DNA from 2 places in the Synechococcus sp. 63AY4M2 genome. Region 2 is predicted to be linked to the other one. Evidence: predicted binding sites of a transcription regulator. Region 2 holds the regulator's gene; the other holds the start of a gene.

Region 1 (3,410 bases), 1.8 Mb from region 2:
TACAACCTGGAGTTTCAGATCGTCCCCTGAAGGCGGATCCCTGCAGTCTCGGCAAAAAAATCGATGTAGTCTTTACGCTTGAGCGCGGAAAGAGGTGCGGGGATCCGCAGCTACGCTATAGGAAGGGGCAGAGGCTGAACTCAGGTTCTAGCCCTAGAGGATCCGGCTGAGTTGGGTGAGCATTTCTTGACTGGGGTTCGAGTTCTGCCCTTGCCGACAGAAGTCTCGGCACAGCAACTTGTTGGGCCAGGTGATAGAACAGGGTCAAACCTGGCAGCGTTTTGGAGGTTTGTTGCGATGGCCGCACTCCAACTCAACAAGGTGAGCCGCCAGCTCTTGGGGGCTCTGGCCCTGTTCCTGTGCCTGGGACTGTTGTCTGCCTGCGACGAGGGTAGCAGCAGCACCGTCAGTCCCCCCAGCCTCACGCCCACTCCCACCCCCGCTGGTCGGTAAGCCCACAGGATCTTGCATGCCTTGGCAGCGGCTGCCCAGTTTGCAGCAAGTCTGGGCAGGGATGGTTTTGAGTCTGCTCTGCCTTTTTCTGTTGGCAGCCTGCGGCGGTGGGGAGGGATCCCTTACTGCGGTGGGGCCCCCTCCGGCAGGGGAGCTGCCCATCGCCGGTTTCTTGTGCCAGTTGGATCGCCAGACCCGCAGCTTTGCCGGCCCCATCTATGCCGAGCAGCCTCAGGCTGCCACCTGCAATCCCGGTCGCCTCACCCCGGCAGCAGCCCAAAAGATGATGGATCGGCTCAACTTTCTGCGGCTGTTGCACGAGTTGCCGCCGGTGAAGCTCAATCCCGAATTCTTGGAGGCCGCTCAGCAGGCGGCCCTGATGCAGGTGGCCAATGGCGCCCTCAGCCACCAGCCGCCCCCCTCTTGGCGCTGCTTTACCCCTGCTGGGGAGGCGGGATCCCGCTTCAGCAACCTGGCGGTTGGGCCCATCCTAGAGCTGAACGGCCCCGATCCAGGCCGGGTGTTGGCGCGGCAGGTGGACATCTATTTTGCCGAGCCAGGTCGAGAAAACTTTGTGGATGTGGGGCATCGCCGCTGGAACCTGTATCCTCAGTACGCCCAGGGGGCCTACGGCATTGTCTTTGACCCACGGGCTGGACGGGTGACCCAGGCCAACGCCAACTGGATCTTCGGTTTTGACGAGTCGGTGCCAGATCCAGAGTTCATCGCCTTCCCGGAGAAAGACGGCTACCTCTACCGCCTAGAAGGGTTTTCCGGCCAGCCCCTGTCTGCCTACCGCTGGTCTTTCTCGGTGCCCAGCCGTGGCGGCAAGGCTGATCTCAGCCAAGCCCAAGTCCGCATCACCGATGCCGTCACAGGTGAGCCGGTGCCCGTTGGAGATATCCGGGTTGGGGATCCCGCCTTTGGCCTGGAAACTTTGACCTACTCCGTGGGTTCGATCCAGCCCAATCGCAACTACACCTTTGAAATTAGCGGCATTCGCCTCAACGGTGGCCCCCCCCGCAGCTACCGCTACACCACCGCTCTCTACGACTGCGATCCCCAAACTTCCCAACGGCCCGCACCCCTCACTGAAGGGCTGGGGATCCCGCCCCGTCTGCTCTGGCAGATGGAGCCTTTCAACTCTTTCAACCCTCTCAACTAGCTTTTCCTCACCCCCAGCCCCTTTCCCAAAGGGGAGAGAGGAGTCTGCTGCTCCTGGAAGCCTGACTTTATGCATAAAGCGCAATTCGAGAATGACAAAACTGCATAACCTGTTACAAAGTGTAACTGCCAATACCAAAGTTAACGGTTCGTCATCGCTAGGGTAGCTAGTGTTCACCCCACGGCAGCGATCATGGCGAACCAATTTGAACGCCTCAAAAGCGAAAAGGATGGGCTGGCGGTCAAGGCCGAGCTGGAGGCGTTTGCCCGGATGGGTTGGGAGAACATTCCTGAAGACGACCGGGATCACCGCCTCAAGTGGCTGGGGATCTTCTTTCGCAAGCGCACCCCAGGTCAGTTCATGCTGCGGCTGCGCCTGCCCAATGGGATCCTAACCAGCGGCCAAATGCGGATGTTGGGCGCAATCATCCACCCCTATGGAGAACAGGGCGTAGCCGACATCACCACCCGGCAGAACCTGCAACTGCGGGGCATCCCCATCGAGGAAATGCCCCAGATCCTGGGCTACCTGAAAGAGGTAGGCCTGACCAGCATCCAGTCGGGCATGGACAACGTGCGCAACATCACGGGATCCCCTCTGGCTGGTATTGACCCGGATGAGCTGATCGACGTGCGCGGCCTCACCCGCAAAGTGCAGGACATGATCACCAACAACGGCGAGGGCAACCCTTCCTTCAGCAACCTGCCGCGCAAGTTCAACATCGCCATCTGCGGTTGTCGCGACAACTCGGTGCATGCCGAGATCAACGACCTGGCCTTTGTGCCCGCCTTCAAAAATGGCCGCCTGGGCTTCAACGTCCTGGTGGGCGGCTTTTTCTCTGCTCGCCGCTGCGCCGAGGCAATTGGCCTAGATGTCTGGGTGGATCCCCGCGATGTAGTTCCCCTGTGCGAGGCGGTGCTGCTGGTCTACCGGGATCACGGCCTGCGGGCCAACCGGCAAAAGGCGCGGTTGATGTGGCTCATTGACGAGTGGGGCCTAGAGAAGTTCCGGGCGGCTGTGGAGCGCCAGATAGGCCACCCTCTGCCCAGGGCAGCGGAAAAAGACGAGGTGGTCTGGCACAAGCGGGATCTGCTGGGGGTGCATGCCCAGAAGCAGCCGGGCCTCAACTTTGTCGGCCTGCATGTGCCGGTGGGGCGGCTCAACGCCCTGGAGATGATGGAGCTGGCCCGCTTGGCGGAGGTGTACGGCTCCGGGGAGCTGCGGCTGACAGTGGAGCAGAACGTGCTCATCCCCAATGTGCCCGACTCCCGAGTGGCCCCGCTCCTCAAAGAGCCGCTCTTGAAGAAGTTCTCCCCTAACCCAGGGCCATTGCAGCGGGGGTTGGTGTCCTGTACGGGCAACCAGTTCTGCAACTTTGCCCTTATCGAGACCAAAAACCGGGCTGTGGCCTTGATGGAGGAGCTGGAGGCGGAGCTGGAGATCCCCCAAACGGTGCGCATCCACTGGACGGGCTGCCCCAACTCCTGCGGCCAACCCCAAGTAGCCGATATCGGCCTTATGGGCACCACTGCTCGCAAGGACGGCAGGGTGGTGGAGGCCGTGGACATCTACATGGGGGGAGAGGTGGGCAAAGACGCCAAGCTGGGCGAATGCGTGCGCAAAGGGATCCCTTGCGAAGACCTCAAGCCCGTCTTGGTGGAGCTACTGATTGAGCACTTCGGGGCCAGGCCGCGTCGTGATCCCTCGGCTGCTCAGACCTCTGCTTCCCCCTTGATGACCTACTAGGCAGTTCGTCGTTCGAAATTTTGGAGGTTGTGATGTCTAAGCTATT
Region 2 (3,410 bases):
CTAGAGGGCAGAATATCGGCTTGATAACTCTGAGTGCAGCAGGCCGGTGGCCGGGCTGCACTTTTTTTGGACGTGGGGGACTTTTCGGCAAACCTGGGGGCCAAGGGATGGTAATATCGCTACGCATTCTTTTGCTGTGACCGCCCATGAGCGTTCCTTCCTCTGCTGTCCGAACCTATCGGATTACAGCCCTGGCCGGAGATGGGATCGGTCCTGAAATCATGCAGGTGGGGCGGGCGGTTTTGGATGCGGTTGCCGCTCAGGTGGGGTTTTCCCTCCAGTGGCAGGAGGGCTTGATTGGCGGGGCCGCCTACGAAGCCACGGGGGATCCCTTGCCGCCAGAGACCTTGAAAATGGCCCAGGAGAGCGATGCTGTTTACTTGGCGGCAGTTGGCGACTTTAAGTACGACACCCTGCCGCGGGAGAAGCGCCCTGAGCGGGCTTTGTTGGGCTTGCGGGCGGGCCTGGGGCTGTTTGCCAACTTGCGCCCGGTGAAGATCTTTCCGCAACTGGTGCAGGCCTCTTCCCTCAAGCCGGAGGTGGTTGCCGGGATCGACCTGGTGGTGGTGCGGGAGCTCACCGGCGGCATCTACTTCGGCCAACCCAAAGGGATCTTCACAGATGCCAAGGGATCCCGGCGGGGTGTGAACACCATGGCCTACAGCGAGGCGGAGGTGGATCGCATTGCCCGTGTGGCTTTTGAACTGGCCCGCAAACGCCGGCGCAAGCTCTGCTCGGTGGATAAAGCCAATGTCCTGGAAGTGTCACAACTGTGGCGGGAGCGGGTTACCGCCATTGCGGCTGAGTACCCCGACGTGGAGCTGTCCCACCTGTACGTCGATAATGCTGCCATGCAGTTGGTGCGCTGGCCCAAGCAGTTTGACGTCATTCTCACGGAGAACCTCTTCGGGGATATCCTCTCCGACGAGGCGGCGATGCTGACCGGGTCCATCGGCATGTTGCCCTCTGCCTCTTTGGGATCCTCTGGCCCTGGGGTGTACGAACCCGTACACGGGTCAGCCCCGGATATTGCCGGACAAGACAAGGCCAACCCCATTGCCCAGGTGCTCTCCGGGGCAATGCTGCTGCGCTACTCCTTGGATCAGCCCCAGGCTGCCGACCGCATCGAACAGGCCGTCGAGGCGGTTTTGGCCCAGGGCTACCGCACTGCCGACATCTACTCTGAGGGGATGACCCTCGTCGGCTGTCGGGAAATGGGGGAAAAGATCTTGGCTGCTCTGGCCCAGCAGCAAGCCTCCCCCCAAGGATCGCTCTCAGCCCCTGGTGGTTGAGGGGAGGTTCCCTCGTCGCTGCCCTGCCCTGGTGGCACGGCTACTCCTCTCCCAGAGGGAGGGATTGTCCCGACTGGTAAATTCCTGGAAACGGCCCTAGGGGCAGCTTCTCCCCCTAGGCAAAGCGATGGCCAAGCTGCATTGGGTCGTGGACGGTGATCTTTTTCTTGTGGATGGAAATGTAGTTCTTCTTGCGCAGCTCCCCCAACAGACGAGTGATGGTGACGCGAGTGGAGCCGATCGCTTCCGCAATGGCCTGGTGGGATAGCTTGAGATCGATGGTGACTCCATTGGGGCCGGGCACCCCGAAGTCGCGGCAGAGGATCAGTAGAAAGCTGACCAGACGGGATCCCATGTCGCGGTGGGCCAGCGTCTCGATCATCATCTCCGTCTGCAAGATGCGGGAAGACAGGCTCTTGAGGAGCAACATGGAGAGCTCAGCGTTCTCCCGCAAGGATTTTTCCACCTGTTCGATGGGCAGAGAGAGCAGCTCGACGCGGGTAAAGGCCACCGCGTGATAGAAGCGGTCGGAGCGCTGCCCCGTGATGAAGGAGAGCACCCCAAAGATGCTGTTTTCCCGCAGGAGAGCGACGGTAATTTCTTCCCCCATTTCGTAGACCCGCGAGAGCTTGACAGCTCCTTTCACCAAAAAGTAAACCCGCTCCGCCGGATCCCCAGGAAAGAAGATGGTCTTACCGCGCTCAAACGTTTCGATAACCGGAGGATGGTGAGGCCCTCCCAACTGTTTGAAGGCTGCAACCAGAGATTTTTCTGCAATGGCCACTGCCATATTCTTCAACCTTTTAAGGTCAGTTTATCCCTTAGAATCAACCCAACAAGATCAGCCAGGAGTGCCGGGGTTGAGCTGCCCGCTATTGACCCAAGCCACCCTTGACTCAAAAATGACCTCGGCGGCAAGATTATCCTAAGCTAAAAGACTCTGCTTGGATATCTTTGTAGCAGGAGCTACATCTTTGAAGTCTTGTCTCCTGTCCAAGATATGCCTCTAGCGCACTGTTTTGGGACGGTGCAGGCGGGAGGTGCGAGGAAAGTTATATGGGGATCGCGCAGGGTGGGGTTGCCGCCCCTTCTCAGCTAAGCCGTCAGCATTTCACGGTGCGGATGCCGGAGCCGGCCAATCACCTTTTGGAGGTGGAACTACAGATCCAAGAGGTGGATCCAGAAGTACCTCTGCAACTGCGGCTGCCGGTGTGGACGCCGGGATCCTACCTGGTGCGGGAATATGCCCGCCATGTGCAAGAGTTTCAGGCAGCAACGGAGCAAGGGATCCCTTTGGCCTGGCGGAAGGTAGATAAGCACACTTGGGAGATCGAGCCGCCCCGCTGTTCGGCTGTCGCGATCCGCTATCGGGTCTACGCCTACGAGCTGACGGTGCGCACCAACCATTTGGATCTCACCCACGCCTACTTCAACGGGGCGGCGCTCTTTCTCTACGTGCCCGGTCGCGAGCGGGAGCCCTACACCTTGACGATAATCCCTCCCAAACCCGACTGGCACGTCGCCATCAGTTTGCGACCTTTGAGGTCTTCTTCTGAGGATGCTGCTTCCGGCCAGTCTTTTGTGGCGGCAGACTACGACGAGCTGGTGGATAGCCCGGTGGAGGTGGGCCTGCACCAGTTGCGGTCGTTTGCGGTGGAAGGGATCCCTCACTACTTCGTGGTCTGGGGAGCGGGCACCCTAAATTTGGAGCAAGCGGTGGCCGATGCCGAGAAAATTGTCCGGGCCACGGCGGCGTTTTTTGGCGAGCTGCCCTACGACCGCTACTGGTTTATTGTGCATTTGTCAGCCGGGGGATTTGGCGGCCTGGAGCACAAGTACAGTGCCACCCTCAATTATTCTGGACTGGAGCTGCATCAGCCCCACTCCTACCGCCGCTTTTTGGCGCTGCTGGCCCATGAGCTTTTCCATGCTTGGAACGTCAAGCGGCTGCGCCCTCTGGCTTTGGAGAAAATTAACTACAACCAAGAAAACTACGTGGACTGTCTGTGGTTTTGCGAGGGGGCAACCAGCTACTACGAAAATGTCATCTTGCTGCGGGCAGGGATCCTCAGCGCCGAAGATTTTTTAAAGATCCTGGCCGAGCAAATTGGCCGGCTG

What was found. Region 2 encodes NtcA, which controls nitrogen genes in cyanobacteria. Its sites were predicted from a motif close to GTANCNNNNGNTAC; they were not measured.
Region 1: SYN63AY4M2_RS04375 (ferredoxin--nitrite reductase) is a predicted target of NtcA. The motif match lies at 1,740-1,753, and genes of this name have one in related genera.

What each region holds. Positions count from the first base shown of each region.
Region 1 is NZ_AXUX01000001.1:991,607-995,016, reverse strand. It holds gene SYN63AY4M2_RS04385 (ureidoglycolate lyase) at 1-30, shown strand, start outside; gene SYN63AY4M2_RS13760 (hypothetical protein) at 298-453, shown strand; gene SYN63AY4M2_RS04380 (CAP domain-containing protein) at 470-1,618, shown strand; gene SYN63AY4M2_RS04375 (ferredoxin--nitrite reductase) at 1,811-3,364, shown strand; gene SYN63AY4M2_RS04370 (CmpA/NrtA family ABC transporter substrate-binding protein) at 3,397-3,410, shown strand, end outside.
Region 2 is NZ_AXUX01000001.1:2,801,382-2,804,791, reverse strand. It holds gene petD (cytochrome b6-f complex subunit IV) at 1-4, shown strand, start outside; gene leuB (3-isopropylmalate dehydrogenase) at 147-1,292, shown strand; gene ntcA (global nitrogen regulator NtcA) at 1,408-2,082, opposite strand; gene SYN63AY4M2_RS12410 (PDZ domain-containing protein) at 2,349-3,410, shown strand, end outside.